3 regions of the Alteromonas sp. LMIT006 genome follow, and region 1 is predicted to be linked to each of the others. Evidence: predicted binding sites of a transcription regulator. Region 1 holds the regulator's gene; each other region holds the start of a gene.

What was found. The regulator FNR, encoded in region 1, switches genes on or off when oxygen is low (the NO sensors DNR and NnrR bind a similar motif). The targets are predictions, from matches to a motif close to TTGATCTAGATCAA.
Region 2: ccoG (cytochrome c oxidase accessory protein CcoG) is a predicted target of FNR. The motif match lies at 4,750-4,763, and genes of this name have one in related genera.
Region 3: NLG07_RS03420 (OmpW family protein) is a predicted target of FNR. The motif match lies at 3,717-3,730, and genes of this name have one in related genera.

What each region holds. Positions count from the first base shown of each region.
Region 1 covers NZ_CP101291.1:1,848,945-1,855,311, reverse strand. Annotated here, with positions in the region: gene NLG07_RS08675 (heavy metal translocating P-type ATPase) at 1-2,047, shown strand, start outside; gene ccoS (cbb3-type cytochrome oxidase assembly protein CcoS) at 2,061-2,240, shown strand; gene NLG07_RS08665 (sulfite exporter TauE/SafE family protein) at 2,233-2,886, shown strand; gene fnr (fumarate/nitrate reduction transcriptional regulator Fnr) at 2,951-3,697, shown strand; gene uspE (universal stress protein UspE) at 3,694-4,617, shown strand; gene ttcA (tRNA 2-thiocytidine(32) synthetase TtcA) at 4,664-5,557, shown strand; gene rssA (patatin-like phospholipase RssA) at 5,565-6,367, shown strand, end outside.
Region 2 covers NZ_CP101291.1:1,074,564-1,080,930, forward strand. Annotated here, with positions in the region: gene NLG07_RS05030 (TonB-dependent siderophore receptor) at 1-1,850, opposite strand, end outside; cobalamin riboswitch at 1,917-2,124, opposite strand; gene NLG07_RS05035 (serine/threonine protein kinase) at 2,211-3,200, opposite strand; gene ccoG (cytochrome c oxidase accessory protein CcoG) at 3,228-4,688, opposite strand; gene NLG07_RS05045 (DUF3016 domain-containing protein) at 4,946-5,497, shown strand; gene NLG07_RS05050 (acyl-CoA dehydrogenase family protein) at 5,494-6,367, opposite strand, start outside.
Region 3 covers NZ_CP101291.1:717,818-724,184, forward strand. Annotated here, with positions in the region: gene NLG07_RS03390 (LysM peptidoglycan-binding domain-containing protein) at 1-12, shown strand, start outside; gene dprA (DNA-processing protein DprA) at 72-1,196, shown strand; gene NLG07_RS03400 (DUF494 family protein) at 1,189-1,665, shown strand; gene NLG07_RS03405 (topoisomerase DNA-binding C4 zinc finger domain-containing protein) at 1,696-2,157, shown strand; gene NLG07_RS03410 (Sua5/YciO/YrdC/YwlC family protein) at 2,163-2,720, shown strand; gene hemF (oxygen-dependent coproporphyrinogen oxidase) at 2,741-3,670, shown strand; gene NLG07_RS03420 (OmpW family protein) at 3,794-4,450, shown strand; gene aroE (shikimate dehydrogenase) at 4,522-5,340, shown strand; gene NLG07_RS03430 (gamma carbonic anhydrase family protein) at 5,330-5,866, opposite strand; rRNA gene NLG07_RS03435 (16S ribosomal RNA) at 6,316-6,367, shown strand, end outside.

The DNA of each region.
Region 1 (6,367 bases):
TAAAGTTGCTGGGATCAGCCAAAACTCAGTGAATGTCTCAACATCGCGAGCAATGGTCAAATGGGATCCGGCACACATAAGCTTGTCGGAAATACTCAAACAATTTGCGGCCATTGGCTATACCGCAAGACCGTTCTCGGCAGAAGAACACGAGCAGATGTATCAAGAACAGCATAAACGCTTTATCAAGCAACTTGGTTTGGCGGGTTTGATGACGATGCAAGTTATGATGCTATCGTTTGGCTTCTACTTTGACTGGTTGGGTAACATCGACGAGACCATGGCTGAGTATTTTCATTGGATCTCCTTGGTATTAACGACTCCAGTCGTCTTTTATTCTGGATCTACGTTTTATCTAGGTGCCATTCGTGCCCTACTCGCTCGTGGTGTCAATATGGATCTCCCAGTTTCCATTGCTATCCTAGGGACTTATTTTGCAGGAATAAAAGCAGTCATCTTAGGAGATGGCGATGTGTATTTTGAATCCATCTGCATGTTTATTTTCTTTTTGCTCAGTTCCCGCTTTTTAGAACATCGAGCTCGTTATCAAGCCACTGAGATCGCATCTAACTCGATGCAATATATCCCTTTATCCGCGCATCTTATTCAAGACAACCAGAACACAGAGATCGTTTTAGCCAAACAACTTAAACCAAACCAAACAGTGTTAGTCAAAGCTGGAGATACGATCCCCGTTGATGGGGTCATCATAGAAGGCACTAGTTTCATCGAAGAATCGATGTTGACAGGAGAGTTTGTTCCCGTCAGTAAAGCGCCTGGCGATAAGGTCTTTGGCGGCACACTGAATCAAGCTCAACCTTTGCAAATGATGGTTACGCAGACACTTGAAGAATCTTTGGTCAATAAAATAGCACGCTTGCAAGAGAGTGCAATGTCGCATAAACCGAAAGTAGCACAAATGGCAGACCGACTATCGCAGTATTTTGTCTTCGCGGTACTATTCATTTCAACCGTAACATTCTTTACTTGGTCTTATTTAGGTAACGACAATGCGTTTTGGATCACCGTATCAATATTGATTGCAACTTGTCCTTGCGCATTGGGTTTAGCTACCCCAAGTGCTTTAACAACCGCTATGGCTAGGTTACAAAAAGCCGGTGTTTTAATTAAACGAGCTGATACACTTGAACGCATTACCAAAGTCAATCATATCGTCTTTGACAAAACAGGCACTCTTACTACTGGAGCATTTAGTATTGCCCAAACATGGTATGCAGATGAAACGCAAAAAAATCTTATTGATTCAATTGTTGCTAGTATTGAGCAATTTTCTGAACACCCCATAGCACGAGCCTTTGAATGTAGTAATCCAATTAGCGTAAAAGACGTTAAAGTTGTGATCAATCAAGGTATTTGTGGTGAATATGAAGGGGCCTTGTACCGTATTGGAAACGCTAAATTTATGCCATGCGCTATCTCCAATCACATTCTCAATGCAACCGTTTTCGTAAGTAAAAACGAACAAATCATTGCTGCATATTGGCTCACTGACGCATTAAAGCCACACACAACAGAAGTTGTCTCAGCACTGGCTGACGCCTACTCACTTTCGATTATCAGTGGTGACGCTGCGAAACATGTATCCGAGGTTGCAGAAACTCTCAATGTCAAAGAAGCCCACCACGGTTGTCGACCTGAAGATAAGCTGTCTATCTTAACCGAATTACAATCCAGTAAAAAAGTCATCATGATGCTTGGTGATGGCATTAACGATGCGCCGGTTTTGGCACAAGCTGATGTCGCAGTGACGGTTGGCAATGCCTCGGATTTCACCAAACACAGTACGGATGTTATTTTGTTGCAAGAACACCTTGCTCAATTACCACTATTGACCGCTCTGGCAGCAAAAACCAAACGCACAATTAAACAAAATTTTATGTGGGCATTAGGATATAATGTCGTGGTATTGCCATTTGCAATTATGGGTGTCCTGACACCTTGGCAAGCTGCGCTTGGAATGTCTCTGAGCTCTTTAATCGTTGTCTACAACTCAGCGCGTTTATTGCGATTTAGACAACTTAACTAATGGATGTCACTTTATGAACATAATATATGTATTGATTCCCATTGCCATCATTATCGTTGCGGTCGCCATTGTTGCTTTTTTTTGGGCAGTTAAAAACAACCAATTCGAAGATTTAGAACGCCAGGGGCACAGTATCTTGTTCGATGATGATGTGACTCCCTCCCCTAAATCTGAACAACATAAACGTGATTGAATTACTTTTTACCGCATTTTTACTCGGTATCGCAGGTAGTACTCATTGTTTAGGAATGTGTGGCGGTATTGCGAGCAGTTTATTATTCAGTGCAAAACCCGATGTAGGGAAATGGATGCTGATCGCAGGATACAACTTTGGTCGTATTTTTAGTTATACTTTAGCTGGGTTTGGCGTTGCTTGGTTTGGCACACATATTGGTAATTCTGGATTAATTCCACTTAATTTTTTGCAAATTTTATCTGCCATTTTGATGTGCTTATTGGGACTTTATGTTGCGGGTTGGTGGTTGCTAATTCGACATATTGAACGCTTTTTTACGCCAATATTCAGCTTATTAAAACCCCTTTCGAAATATTTTTTACCTTTAGATAATGCTTTAAAAGCAATACCTTATGGAGTGATCTGGGGTTGGTTGCCTTGTGGTTTAGTCTATACAACATTAACTTGGACTTTAACCGTTTCTGAGCCTTGGCATGGTGCCCTTTTCATGATGTTTTTTGGGCTCGGCACTGCACCCGCCATCGTAGCTGTCGCGTTGAGTTCTGACCGTTTACAGCAAATATTATCCCACCCAACATCACGAAAAATTATGGGTGGTGTGATTATTATCTATTCAATTTCATTGCTATACTTAACAATATAGATGTAAATTCTATTATTAGATAACGATAATAAAAATTTACAACACTTAAGAGCGCGTGGTATTTATGAAAAATTCGGAACTTTCTATACACTGCCAATCATGCAGTTTTAGTCATTTATGTTTGCCGGTTTCCTTAAACTCTGACGAACTTGATTCATTAGATGATATCATTGAACGCAAGCGACCGTTACATAAGCATGATTATCTGCTTAGAGCGAATACGCCTTTCCGTTCGCTTTATGCCGTGCGTACTGGTTCATTCAAATCCTACGTGGCCACGGCTGATGGCCAAGAGCAAATTGTTGCTTTTCACTTACCAGGTGATTTGATTGGTTTTGATGCATTATCCGGTAATAGTTATACCAGTAATACCGTTGCTTTAGAAACGGCTATGGTTTGTGAGTTGCCCTATCAAACACTCAATGAAGTGGCAGAGCGCTTTCCTAAACTGCGCAATCAAATCATGTCGCACATGAGTGCAGAAATCGAGCAAAACCATCAAATGATGATGCTTTTAAATAAACGCACGGCACAAGAACGTCTACTTCATTTTTTGACACATTTAGCCAAGCGTTTTACTGAGCGTGGTTACTCAAGCAAAGAATTTAACCTGACAATGACCCGTAATGAAATCGGTAACTATTTAGGGTTAACGGTAGAAACGATCAGTCGATTATTAACACGCTTTCAAAAAGAACAGCTCATTAAAGTCGATGGTAAGTTAATTTCAATTTTAGATTTTGATGCGATGGTGATGCGTTCACAAGGAAAATTAGAGCAAGATAATCCTACACAACGCATGCTAGTATGATTAATTTAGAGTCCATTTTAGTCGTTATTGAGCCGAATCAGACGCAACAACCGGCGCTAATTCGAGGTTTATCATTAGCCAACAAAATCAATGCCAAATTAATGGTGATGCTTTCTGTATATCACGCTGGTTACGAGCTTAAACACATGCTCAGCGAGAAAGAGAGAGAAGAGTTTAGGGCTGAGTACATTGCAGATAGATACAGCTGGCTAGAAGACCTACTCGAGAAATATGAACTCCCACGAACCACGCTCACAGCGGTACATTGGCATCCGCGTGTTTATGAGTCTGTTATAGAAACTGCTCGCGAAGAAAAGGCGGATCTCATCATTAAGTCAATGAAGCATGATCCGGTAGTGACTTCTCCGGTCTTTACGCCTTTAGATTGGCACTTGATACGCAAATCTCCGTTTCCGGTGTTGCTCGTCAGTCAAACTCAAGAAACGCACTATGAACATATTGTCACAGCGGTGAATACCGGCTTTGAAGATCGTTCTCACTCACTGCTAAATGAAAAACTCACTGAATGCGCAGATGAAATTGCCAGTATTTACTCTAGCCAAGTGCACTTAGTAAATGCCTATCCATCCGTGCCCCAACCAATGAGTAAATCGACACAAAGTTTTACTTATTCAGTATTGGCGAGAGCGATTCAAAACCATCACTTCCAAGCACTAGATATGTTTGGTGATCGCTTCTCTGTTGCTAAGACAAACCGACATGTTGTTGAAGGAGAACCGCACGAGGTGATCCCTTCCGTTATTTCATCATTAAGTGCATCTTTGTTAGTCATTGGCAGTATTGGCGATATGGGAATGGCTTCCAAAACATTAGGTCAATCTGCAGAATTTATAATTGATAGTATTAAATGTGATGTTTTAGCAGTCAAACCGGATGGATTTGTTCCACCCTTACATTAACTGATATAATCGCGTCGATTCAATCACTAGGCATTAAGGCGCATGCATGTCTGATACATTAGCCACCGCAACAAAACCATCCACTTCCATCAACAAACTGATTAAACGCATTCGTCGCGAAACCGGTAAAGCGGTTATCGATTACAATATGATTGAAGACGGCGATAAAGTGATGGTTTGCCTCTCTGGAGGCAAAGATTCCTACACATTACTTGATACACTGTTGTATTTACAACGAGTAGCCCCGATTCAGTTTTCACTTGTTGCAGTCAACTTAGATCAAAAACAACCTGGATTTCCTGAACATATTTTACCCGAGTATTTAAAAAATCTTGGCGTCGATTTTCAAATAGTCACCGAAGATACCTATAGTATTGTTAAAGACAAGATCCCTGAGGGTAAAACAACTTGCTCTTTGTGTTCTCGTTTGCGCCGTGGCATTTTGTATCGCACGGCCAAAGAGCTTGGCGCAACCAAAATAGCATTAGGCCATCATCGCGATGATATGCTGGAGACATTATTTTTGAATATGTTTCACGGGGGTCGCCTCAAAAGTATGCCCCCAAAATTAGTCAGTGATAATGGTGAGCATATTGTTATTCGTCCGCTTGCTTATAACAAAGAACGAGATATAGAAAAATTTGCCCAATACATGGCGTTCCCTATCATTCCTTGTAATTTGTGCGGTTCACAAGAAAACCTCCAAAGAAAACAAATCAAAGCTATGCTTAATGAATGGGAACAGCGTTTTCCTGGTCGAATTGAGTCTATGTTCAAAGCAATGCAAAACGTGGTACCTTCGCATTTAGCTGATGGGCAATTATATGACTTTGCCGGCGTTTCCACACAACCTGGACCGGTTGCTATGGGAGATACTGCATTTGATGAAGCCCCAACGCAAATGCATAGTGACGAAAACGTACACATTATTACACTTTAAGGAATTTATGAAAATCGGATTAGCATTAGGCGCTGGTGCAGCTCGTGGCTGGGCGCATATAGGGATCATTGAAGCACTAGAAGAAATGGGTGTGCAAATTGATGTCGTCGCCGGGTGTTCTATTGGTGCATACGTTGGTTCAGCCTATGCAAGTGGTCATCTAGCAGACCTGAAAGAATGGGCCTGTAGCCTCAATGAATGGCAAATTTTAACATTACTCGGCGTGGGGATTAATACCGGAGGTATTGCCTCAGGTAAACGAGTGTTTGAAAAGCTAATGGATGAATTCAGTGTACCCAATTTTGCACAAATGCAAAAGCCGTTTGCCGTCACTGCCACGGATATGCACACCGGTCGAGAGGTGGTTTTTAAAGAAGGTGAAATTGGTGAAAGTATTCGAGCTTCTTGTGCGATCCCTGGCTTATTTGCACCGGTCAAATACCAAGGTCGTTGGTTAATTGATGGCGCTGTGGTCAATCCTGTGCCAGTTAACTTATGTCGTCAATTAGGTGCAGATGTGGTCATTGCGGTCAATCTTGCTGCCGATTTCCGCCCAGAGATGATTGAAAAATTTAGCGTTGAGCACACCGAGAGTCAGCGAAAAACTGATGAGTTTTTAGCGCGAAACACCTCACTACTCCGTTCTTGGTTTTCACCCGATAAGAGTAAAGAACAAGACTCTCCACCAGGGATAATGAGTGTAATGTCCAGCGCATTGGATATTATGCAAGCACGAGTAACACGCTCAAGACTCGCAGGTGATCCACCTCATATTTTAATTGAGCCTCATTTGCGCAATGTGGGAATATT
Region 2 (6,367 bases), 770 kb from region 1:
TATCCAACAATATCGGAATAGTCTTTATCTAATAGGTTACGTCCTGATAAGCCAATACTGTGTTTGGCATCCAGCTCAATATTCAATGCCATATTAAATAGCCAGTAGGCATCGAGTTTGACAATCTGACTTGGTTGGGGCCAGGGTGGAAAAAATTGATCCAACTGAGACCCTTGATATAAGGCTTGACCTTGTAAAGACCACTGTGGAGCCAATGTGATATTGGTGGTCACAGAAGCATTGTGGCGTGACCGCCGCAGTTCACTTGCCGAGCCATCTGATGCATCTGTATAGCTGTAATGCACTGCCAAATCCCAGCTGTCGAAGGCCATACTCGACTGCCATTGCCAGCCTTGACGCTGACTGGTGCCATCGACATTGTCTGCGGTAAAGCCTCCACTATTGGCATCAAAAACAAACCCATTAATTTCATTTTTAAGGTTAGTATCAAAAATACTGAGCTGGATAGACGTGTTTTGTGCCGACCACGCAAGGCCGATTTCTTTGTTGTCTGCAACCTCCGGTTTAAGGTTTGGATTGCCTTGAAAGGTGCCAGCAAAAAAGCCAAAACGCTCAGTAAAAGTCGGTTTTTTACTTGCACGACCACTCTGCACAAAGACCCTCAAGTTAGGGCGAGCGTGATAGCTTGCACCCAGTGTATAGTCACGGCTTTGGTCAAAATCACTGTTTTGTGTTAAACGCATGGAGCCGGTTAAAACAAGTTCATCCGTTACTCGATAAGCGGTATCTGCAAAAAAAGCTTCCGAATTAATGTTTTGTGCTTGATTCGGATCGCCAAAGCCAATAGGGCCTTTTTGTGTAAAATCAATATCACTGAACTGCACTCCGGCAGACACATCCATATCTGAATGGTTAACGGTTACCCATGCCAAATAGCGATGCTCGTCGGTATCACTGGCACTAGTCAAGGCACCATTCGCGGTATTTTTGACTGCATCACGCTGATTTTGCCACTGCGCATTGAGGGTAACATTGTCACTGAGTGCTTGAGTGTAATGCAGTGAAAAGGTTTGTTTAACCCCATTCGATTCACTGTCTGCATCAATTGGCAAGCCAGTCACAGCAAAATCAGTTTCATCAAATGCTGTGACATATTCTGTATAGCGCAGAAACCCCTGCAATTGTGAAGCGTCAGATAGTTGAATAGTTGGCTTGTAGACAAACTGCATATTTTGATAGCCATCGCGTTCCCTTTGTCCTTCGACCACGGAGATGTTCTGTCCATCGGTGTGGTAGGCGGAGACACTTAAGCTATGACGATAGCTGTCTTGTTTGATGGTTTGTGTCAATGCAACATTTGCTGTGCGGTGTAAACCTAAGTCAATGTTTACTGTGTGTTGGTTCCTGTCGGCAACGAGGGTCGTAATAGATAATACACCGCTGAGCGCCCCGTCACCCCATTGCGCACCAGAGGTGCCTTGCAATAGTTCAATACTTTCGATGCTACTCAATGGGATATGGGCAAGATCGATTAAACCACCTTGGGCTTGGTCGTTGATTTGGATGCCATCAAGTAGAACGACTAAATGGTTTGTTTCACCACCGCGCACTCTCAACTCGGCAAATTGTCCTGTACCGCCGTTATTTGAAATATCAACACCGGCAAAGGTTGGTAGGATATCACTTAAAAACTGTGCTTGAGAACGCTCTATGTCGTCTCGGGTGAGGATCTGGCGAAACCCAGCAAGTTCATTAGCTGGGATCGCTAAACGAGAACTCGTCACCGTTATAGTGTCAACGGTGTCATTTTGCAAAGGTGTTTGTGCTTGAATAGAAAAAGAGGTCGCAAACGCAACAAGCGCTACGGAGGATTTTATAGAACTAAACATGAAAAATGTATCCAATCAACTAAGTGCCCACCGCACCTATGAGTGATGTGTATCCATCTGCCACTTGCAGAGATATCGGAGTTAGGCCGGTATCCGGACTGAGCACGAGTCAGTATATAAATACTGACGAGCATTTTTACCTTCCCATGTCGTTAGACACAGTGGCGATATCAAAAATGCGAACGCGCGTTCACCGTTGCGGGGGCAGTGGATGATTTGCACATCCTTCCCGATTATCTGACGTTAAGTCAGCACCTAATTCGGGCGTAGTATACTTGAATTTGACTTATTTGTTATCGGTTTCTCACTTTGTTTTTTCACTACCTCAATCAACACTTTTCGAGTACACCGTTTTTTAATTTATGGCATTAATTTAAGTGGAGGTTCATTGAGCGCTGCCAACTGTTCTTTCAAAGCGAGTATTTGATGCTCCCAATATTTGTCTTCGGCAAACCATGGAAAGGCTTGTGGAAAAGCAGGATCTGCCCACCGCTGAGTTAACCAAGCCATGTAATGTACCATGCGCATTGCCCGCAGGGGCTCAATTAAAGGCAGCTGACTGTGGTCAAAATCCGCAAATTCTTCATATGCGCCAACCAGCGTATCAAGCTGCAATAACTGTTGTTGGCGATCACCATTGAGCAACAGCCAAAGATCTTGTATGGCAGGGCCTTGACGACAATCATCTAAATCAACAAAGCACGGGCCATCTCGCCACAAAATATTCGATGGGTGACAATCGCCATGCAGACGAATGTGAGGTGTCGTGATATAACGAGCGGCAGTTTCATTGACCACAGGCTCTAATATGGCAAAAAACGCTGTGCGCAGATGCATTGGGATCATGCTTGATTCATGCAAAATAGCAAAGGGCTCATGCAGATGAGATTGCGTGGAAAACTCAGCGCGATGAACAAAGGGCTTTGCTTGCCCAATCTGATGCGTACGTCCTAAAAAGCGACCGACCACTTCAAGTTGGTCAAGATTATCGACTTCAAGTTGACGCCCACCCGCAGAAGGAAATAGGGTAAAACGACACGATTCAAAGTGATGCAATGTTTGTCTTGCAATGCACAAAGGAGCGATGACAGGCACTTCGTTGCGCTCAAGTTCCAGAGAAAAATCGTGTTCTTCTTGGATCTGAGCATCAGACCAACGCCCACTGCGGTAAAATTTGACCACATAGCGAGCGTCTTCGGTCGCAAACTGGTACACTCTATTTTCATAGCTATTTAGAGCCAGTAAACCCGAGGTAGGATAAATCCCGATGGACTCAAGGGCATTGAGTATCACATCGGGAGAAAGTTGGGCAAACGTAAAATCCGTCGCTGAGCCAAATTGCGCTGTCATGCTCTTCCTAAAGCGTATAAATTGCGCTTAACGATATAGGAATTTAGCTGGCTCTTCAATGCTGATCACTTCTCCATCACTATCGGTGGTACTTAACGTAAAGTATATTTCAGTCACGCGTTCTTCAAGGTTATAAGCATCGGTGGCAATACTGATTGGAAGATTTAACACTTCACCACCGCCGACAGTGACGTGTTGCTCGCCGATCCACTCATACGTGGCAAGGCCTGAGACACTCAAGTCAAAGGTACGAATTTGTTGTGATTTATTGAGCACTTTTAAGGTAAAGACATTTTCAATTAGACCCTGATTCGTCTCTCGATACAAGGAATTCCGGTCACGAATAATATCCAAATCAAGCGGTTTACGACTCATAAAATCTGCTGCAAGTAAACCTGTCATGACGGCTAAAACCACGGCGTAACCAATTAATTTAGGACGAATTATTTTGGTTTTGCCGCCCGCAAGTTCATGCTCTGAGGTAAAGCTAATTAAGCCTTTGGCATAGCCCATCTTGTCCATGACACCATTACATGCATCCACACATGCACCGCAGTTAATGCACTCGTATTGCAGACCATTGCGTATATCAATACCCGTCGGACAGACTTGTACACATAAGTTGCAATCGATGCAATCTCCTAATCCTTTGGCTTGCAATTGTTCTGTTGTGGCTTTGCGCGAACGTGGTCCTCTTCCTTCACCCCGTTTGGCATCGTATGCTACGGTGAAAGTATCTTTGTCAAACATAGCCGATTGGAAACGCGCATAAGGACACATGTGTAAGCACATGATTTCTCTCATCCAACCAGCGTTGCCATAGGTACATCCAGCGAACAATAAAATACTAAACGCGGCCCAAAAACTCGTATCAAGTGTGACCACGTCAATAAATAGTTCTCGTATCGGAGTAAAGTAACCCACAAACGTCATCGCCGTAAGGAGTGATATCAATAACCACGTTGTGTGTTTGGCGGATTTGCGCAAGAACTTATCGGTATCCATTTTGCGTTGGTCAAGCTTCATGCGTTTGTTGGCATTACCTTCAAACAGTTCTTCAAAATAGATGAACATATAGACCCAAGTCGTTTGTGGGCACATGAAACCACACCATACACGTCCGGCAAAGGTGGTGACAAAAAATAATGCAAACGCCGCCACAATGAATATATAAGCCAATACTGTTAAGTCTTGTGGCCAAAGCGTCATTGCAAAAAGGGTAAAACGTTGCTCAGGAATATCAAATAAAATAGCTTGCTGCCCGTTATATGTAAGCCACGGAATGACCGCAAACAAGGCGAGGAAAATAAAACCAAAGAACCGACGGAAATTTTCAATGGTGCCTTTTACGGCGCGAACATAGATACGTGAGCGAGCGGGATATTGTGTTTGCCCAGCATCATCTGCTGGTTTAACCGTTACGCGTTTGGGTACGGTTTTGGGTTTTTGCTCTGGAGGTATAACCTTGATAGGGATTTGTTCGCTCATGTGACACCTTGATTGGTTGACTCAACTATTTCGATTATAAATGATGAGTCCGGTTCCTTTATTGAAGTATATCAATGTTTTGCTGTGTTTTTTGTTATCTAACTGTATGTTTTGCGTGAATTAAATGTAAATCTTTGCTTGGTTTAGTCTGAATTCAATCTGAACTTTACCTTAGCCATCTAGTGAAATACTGTGGTTTTTGCTAGATTGGTAAATGTAACTTTTTGTAATTATCGACCGACGTTGAGGTAAACGTAATGCGTGCCCTAATCATTAGTTTTGTTGTGGTAAGTTTTTTTGCACAGATGCAAGCTAACGCGGAAGAATCAGCACAAGACATTGTGTCAGAAATAGAGCGAGTGTCCATTATATGGCAAGACTATCGCTCATTTAATGATGTGAAGCCGGTCAATCAAGGTCGAACCAAATTCGCTAAACACGTGTTTAAGGAACTCAGCGACTATTTTGCTCAACTTGCTTCAGAGCTCCCTGATGGGCAGCGCTTTGAGATCACTGTGACGGATTTAGATCTTGCCGGACAGGTATTTCCTGCAAGCTTTGTTGGTTTGGGCTCTGGTGGCCAAGATGTTCGTTTAGTGAAAGATGTACATATTCCTCGAATGGACTTAAGCTGGCGCATCTTGGACGCCAATGGAGTTCAAATAAAAGCGGCTGAAGACTCGATAAAAGACATGAGTTTTAACCAACGTCACAATCCTTTTTTCAGTCATGAATTTTTGCGTTACGAAAAAAATATGTTGCGCTCGTGGTTCAAGCGCAACATTGCTGAAGATATCGCGCAAAATTAATCGAGCGTAAACACCTTTAAGGGGATGTCGTTTACGCATTCTGCACATGAGAGTAATGATTTATGATGTTCTGCTCGAGGCAAAATGTATTTTAAATAAAACTGCCCAGTGAAAGACTTATTTTCTGTGTAAAGTGAATCTTCAACTTGATTAAGCGTATCTAAAACTGAACACCACAATATCCCAGTAACTTGATACCCACAATATTGCAAATAATCATGCGCTTGACTGGCGCTCGTTGCAGCAGAAGTCCCCATTAATGATTGCGATGTGTGATACCAATCATCCAGCAGTTGTTGTGCCTTATCGACAAGCTGCTCATCTTGGATCCTGTCAATTAACCTAGCGAGTTCGATTTGTGTTGCGCGAAGATATTCGCCATGACTGCGTGTCAACTTGCGCCCGATCAAATCACCCGCCTGGATCCCGTTGGTCCCTTCGTACAACTGTGCAATTCGATTATCACGAAGTAGCTGTTCCATGCCCCATTCGCGGATGTAACCATGTCCACCCAATATTTGAATGCCATGATGCGCAGCTTCGGTGCCAATATCCGTAAAAAAGGCTTTTGTAATTGGCGTTAAGTATGCGATCACGTGTGAGGCGTGAGATTGTTGTTCAGGTTCACCATGCTTTTCAATATCCATCAGTTTGGCGTACCACAAAGACATGGCGCGACAACCTTCGGCCAATGATTTTTGTGTCAATAACATGCGTTTGACGTCTGGCTGGGCAAGGATCGGGTCTGCTTTTTTTGAAGGGGTTACAGCACCAGATGGACTGCGTGATTGTAAGCGATCACTAGCATAGGCTAGGGAGCCTTGATAAGCGATTTCAGCGGTACCTAGGCCTTCTAATCCAACTTGAAAC
Region 3 (6,367 bases), 1.1 Mb from region 1:
GGCCGCCCATAAGTTGAATCAAAAACGTGGTCGGCTCGAGCATATAGGCTTCATTTATTCGGAGTCTTACCATGAGCGATACATATAACACATCCATAGCGTCGTATTTGGGCTTATACGAATGTCCTAATATAGGTTTAGCCACGATTTATCAACTGGCGCAATTGCTTGATGAACCAGTGCATCGATTGGCATTCGTTGCGGATGACCGATTGAGCAATATGGGACTGGCTCACTCTCAGATTCATTGCATTAAGCGTTACGTAACGGGTACCCCAATACCTTTTAAGTTGCCAAAAGACACTCATTTTGTGCCCTTACATGACAGTCGATACCCGTGCTGGCTCAAACAAATCAGTGATCCGCCTCTGTTTCTTTTTGTGCAAGGTGATGTGCGAGTATTAGAAAGGGTGGCCATCTCAGTGGTAGGCAATCGTCATCCAAGCGAACCGGCTAGAAAAGTGAGTGAGGCATTATCTCAAGGATTGGCCAAACGTGGTTGGGTCGTCGTTTCTGGTCTTGCTCAAGGTATAGATGCAGCAGCCCATCGTGGCGCGTTATCGGTTGGTGGGACAACTGTGGCGGTCTTAGGGCATGGGATGAATTATACTTATCCACAAGCGCATCAAGCACTTCGCCAAGAAATTACAGCAAAAGGGGGATGCGTCATCAGTGAGTTTTTACCGCATCAATCTGCCAAACCTTATTTTTTCCCAAGGCGTAATCGCATTGTCAGTGGCTTATCTCATGGTGTCTGCATAATTGAGGCTGGCCTGCGTTCTGGCACTATGGTGACGGCGCAACACGCCATCGCGCAAAACCGAGATGTGTTTGCTTTGCCGGGAAACGTGCTGGATGAGCAGAACTGGGGCTGTCATCAACTTATTCAACAAGGTGCCATGCTACTGAATCATGTTGACGATGTGCTCTCTTTTTATCCAAATGTTGAAAACCTAAAGGAGAGACCCAATGTTGACATTATAGAAGAAAATCGTAAAACACTCACACAAGACTTGGCAAATCCACTTTTGTTAGATAGTGTAGGACTAGATGTAACGTCTGTGGACGACATTGTGAGCAGAACGCAATTACCCATTGCCGAAGTGTTGAGTCAGTTAAGCACGTTAGAATTGTCTGGATACGTACAGCAAAGAGCCGGTGGCTATACCAGAATAAGAGGGCGCAATCATGTTTGATATCTTGATGTATTTATTTGAAAGTCTGATTCACAATGAGTCGGAATTTCATTATGACCAAGAAGAGCTGACCGAAGAACTCGTCAGAGCCGGCTTTCATCACGATGAGATTTACAAAGCGTTATTGTGGTTAGAGAAACTAGCAGCCTTACAAGAATCAGAGCAAACCCCTTATCTCATTGGTACTAATAACACAGCCATAACACGTGTGTATTGCGAACCGGAATTAGCGGTTTTGGATGCCCAAGCTCGAGGCTTTATCATGTTTTTAGAACAGATTAATGTTTTGGATAATATTACGCGTGAGATGGTTATTGATCGGGTTATGGAAATCGAAAGCAAAGATTTTGGTCTAGAAGACCTCAAATGGGTTATTTTGATGGTATTGTTTAATGCCCCGGGTCGTGAAACCGCTTATGCACAAATGGAAAACCTGCTGTTCGATGTTGCCGAAGGGCCAGTGCATTAAGCGCTATTTTGGGGATTTACATTACCGCTCATGAGTAAAATAGACACAACGCTCTTTAGCAACATGCCGAGCCAGGCACTGGCTCAAGCTTATGGTGATTGTCCTCAGTGCAATGCTCCGTTACAGCAGAAATTCAGCAAAAAACAATCTTTCATCGGTTGTTCCAATTATCCACAGTGTGAATACATTCATAACCCTAAGAGTGATGATGACAGCACGATTAAAGTCATGTCAGGCACTCCTTGTCCGGAATGTGCCAGTGATTTGGCAATCAAAAAAGGTCAGTACGGTATGTTTTTAGGATGTACCGCATTTCCTGATTGCCATTATATTGGCTCACTTAACCCACAAGCTGACCCAGTAGAGACTCAGGTTTTTTGTCCGAAATGCAAAACGGGGCATTATGTTGCGCGGATGAATAAATCAGGCAAAACCTTTTGGGGATGTAGTCAGTATCCAAAGTGTGACCATATAACCAATCAACAACCATAATACCTATGAAAGATCTCAATTTATCTGAATTTTGTGAAGCATTTCAGTCCGGACAAGTGATTGCTTATCCGACTGAGGCTGTGTTCGGGCTAGGGTGTGATCCAGACAATTTGGATGCGGTGCAACGAGTGCTGGATACCAAGACGCGTCCTCAAGACAAAGGCGTTATTTTGATCGCCAGTCATTTTGCACAGCTTGAAGCGTATGTGGATAAAGATAAATTGACTGCTGAACAGTGGCAAGCGGCTTGTGATACCTGGCCTGGTCCATATACGTGGATCATTCCCAAACGACCTGAGATATCGGATTTATTAAGCGGTGGACGAAATAGTCTAGCCGTTCGGGTATCTGCTCATCCAACCGTTAAGGTATTGTGTGACGCGATAAATAAACCGATGGTGTCCACCAGTGCCAACCCTTCAGGGAAAGAACCCGCAAGAGATCTGGCCCAAATCAAAGAATACTTTGGTGATTCAGTTTATAAAGTCGACGGAGAGGTTGATCGTACCGCCAGACCAAGTAAGATAACGGATGCTCTCACCGGTGTGGTGCTGCGCGATTAAACACAAAGCTAGGAAAGAATATGCAAGCGGTGACCGCCCAACAGATCGAACAAGTCAAAGCGTTTTTACTCAAGTTACAAGACGATATTTGTCAAACCTTAGAATTGTCAGATGGTAAAGGCAGTTTCAAAGAGGATAACTGGGCGCGCGCAGAAGGTGGCGGTGGTCGCACGAGAGTGCTTACCCATGGCGCCGTGATTGAGCAAGGCGGGGTGAATTTTTCACATGTGTTTGGTTCGCAAATGCCCGCGTCGGCAACGGCCGCTCGTCCTGAACTGGCTGGGCGAAACTTTCAAGCAATGGGTGTATCACTGGTGATTCATCCACACAATCCATACATTCCAACCTCTCATGCAAATGTGCGATTTTTTGTTGCTGAAAAAGAAGGCGAGGATCCTATCTGGTGGTTCGGGGGCGGTTTTGATTTGACCCCTTTTTTTCCATTCAAAGAAGACGTTGTGCATTGGCATACGGTAGCCAAGGATTTGTCAGAACCGTTTGGTGAGGATGTGTATCCAAAATACAAGAAGTGGTGTGATGAGTATTTTTACCTTAAACATCGCAATGAAACTCGCGGGGTAGGTGGATTGTTTTTTGATGATCTCAATGCGCCGGATTTTGCGTCATCGTTTGCTTATATGCAGGCGGTTGGCAAGGGGTACCTAGATGCGTATATTCCGATTATTGAGCGTCGCAAGAGCTGTGAATACGGTGCAATGGAGCGCGATTTTCAGCTCTATCGTCGTGGGCGCTATGTGGAATTTAACCTGGTCTACGACCGCGGTACCTTATTCGGGTTACAAACCGGTGGTCGCACCGAATCCATTCTGATGTCGATGCCGCCATTGGCGCGTTGGGAATATAATTATCAGCCTGCTCCAGATTCTGCACAGGGTAAATTGTCATCCTTTTTGACCCCACAAGATTGGTTATCGTCAAACAATATCTGATCTATATCAATCTTTGGAGCCGATAATGCGCAGCGCATACTGCGCATTGTTCTAGATCAAATCAAATATATGGGTTCTTTAGCATACTGTGTTTAGTTTAATTACACATAGAGAACACATATTATGAAAACTACATTACTGCCACTTGCTCTGATAGCTGCATCTTCTCTTTCTGCTCCGGCGTTGGCTTATGAAAAGGGCGATATTGTTGTACGTGTTGGCGTGACACAAGTATCCCCAGACGATTCATCTTCTCCAGTATTGGTTGGTGGCGATGCAAGCGTCTTAAATACCAGATTGGCAGTTGATAGTAATGCTCAACTTGGTCTGAACGTTGCTTATTTTGTCACAGATATCATCAATGTCGAACTACTCGCTGCGACGCCGTTTAAGCACGATGTCAACCTAACCGCTAATGGCGCAAAATTAGCAGAAGTCACGCATTTACCCCCCACGGTGACAGTGAATTATTTCTTTGCTGAGCCGTCAGCTGTATTCCAGCCATATGCTGGAGTTGGCTTAAACTACACAATCTTTTTTGATGAAGAATTTACGCAAGCCAATCAAGATGCATTAGGTGTGGATGACTTGGAATTGGATGCATCGTTTGGCTTGTCGGCTCAGGTCGGTTTTGATTATATGTTCAGCGATAACTTGGGCTTAAATGCCTCTGTTCGCTATATTGACATTGAAACAGAAGCCACGTTTAACGCAGGTAATGTCGAAACCGTTACGATTGATCCTATGGTCTATACCCTGTCATTAGCTTATAAGTTTTAATAGTTCATCGGTATTAATTACGGTAAAGTACGGGCATTACCATTGGCATTCGTTGAACGGAGTATAATGCGATGCAGTACTTTGCTGTGATGGGCAATCCCATTGCTCAATCTAAATCCCCTTTTATTCACCACATGTTTGCAGCTCAAGCTGGTGTGGATATTCAATACGATGCAATCCTTGTTGAAAAGCATTTATTTAAAGAGGCGGTGGCGGATTTTTTCAGTAAAAAAAATCACATTGGCCTCAATGTCACGACGCCATTTAAAGAGGAAGCGTTTGCGCTTGCGGATGAGTTAACCGATGAAGCCAAAACGGCAGGAGCGGTGAATACCTTATATAAAACCGTTAATGGTTTGCTTGGACACAATACGGATGGGCCGGGATTGATGCAGGATATTTTGCGCCAGGATCAAGCATTAAAAGACAAGCGGATATTATTGATTGGAGCTGGTGGAGCAGCGCGTGGTGTCATTATGCCTTTTATTAATCAACATGTTGCATCTATCCACATAGTGAATCGCAATGTACAAAGGGCTCGTGAGCTGGTTCAAGCGTTTTCACATAAGAAGCTAACAGCCGGTGGTTTTGATAGCGTGCGTAATGAACGCTATGATGTGATCGTCAACGCAACCACCTTATCCTTACAAAAACAGCTTCCTGATATGCCAAAAAATCTTTATCAAAATATTGAGATGGCATACGACATGGTATATCTGCCAGGGCAAACTGCATTCATGCAACAGGCGATGAAAGCCGGTGCAAAAACCTGCAGCGATGGTTTGGGTATGTTAGTTGGCCAAGCGGCAAAGAGCTTTGAATTATGGACGGGGCAGCGAGTGAACACAACCCCAGTATTAGAAGCATTACGCTTAGAGCTTAATCGGTAGTTTTACCTAAGTAGACATCCTTTAAAGCGACATAGTTCTCGGCGCTTTCTTTTAAGAATGCCATTTCACTCTCCTTTAAAGGGCGTCTTTGCTGAACTGGGTTACCGACGTACAGGTAGCCAGACTCTAGCGTCTTGTTAGGAGGAACGACTGACCCGGCTCCGATGAATACATCGTCTTGCACTGTAGCACCGTCTAAGACAATAGCGCCCATTCCAACTAATACGCGGTTACCAATGGTGCAGCCATGCAACATACATTTATGGCCTACAGTCACATCCTCGCCAATAATAAGCGGAAAGCCATTCGCTAAAGACTTAGTTTTACGAGTTACATGAAGCACGGACCCATCTTGTACATTAGTGCGTGCGCCAATACGGATATGATTGACGTCGCCGCGGGCAGCGACTAATGGCCATATACTGACATTATCTCCTAGAGTAATGTCCCCATATAAAACTGCACTTTCGTCAACAAAGACCCCTTTACCTAATGAAGGGGAGATGCCATCGAACCGTTTGAGCATAATAAAATCCTTGTGGTTGTTAACTAACAGTAATCATTGTAAAGAAAACTAAGGAGTTATGCTTGTGAATTAGACTATTTGTGTGTGTGACAGAAAAAAATCAGAAATATTGCAAAAAAATGACTATATTTAGTTGACGGCATAAATTAAGTCTGTACAATGCGCATCTCGCTTGAGGGGGTAACCACTTAAAGCGACAGCAAGACTAGATTTTATCTGGGTTTGCGGGATTTTTGGGCAATCTGTTTTGAGTGAAAATAATCACAAAAAACATAAAAAAAAGATTGACACTGAAAATCAAAAGCGTATCATACGCATCCCGCTTGAGAGGAACACCTCAACAAGCACGAAGCTCCGGCTTCAACGTTCTTTAACAATCAGATAACAAGACAATTTGTGTGGGCACTCATTAAGAGTGTCACAACGACAATTCATATTTCGATATATTTTAATTGAAGAGTTTGATCATGGCTCAGATTGAACGCTGGCGGCAGGCCTAAC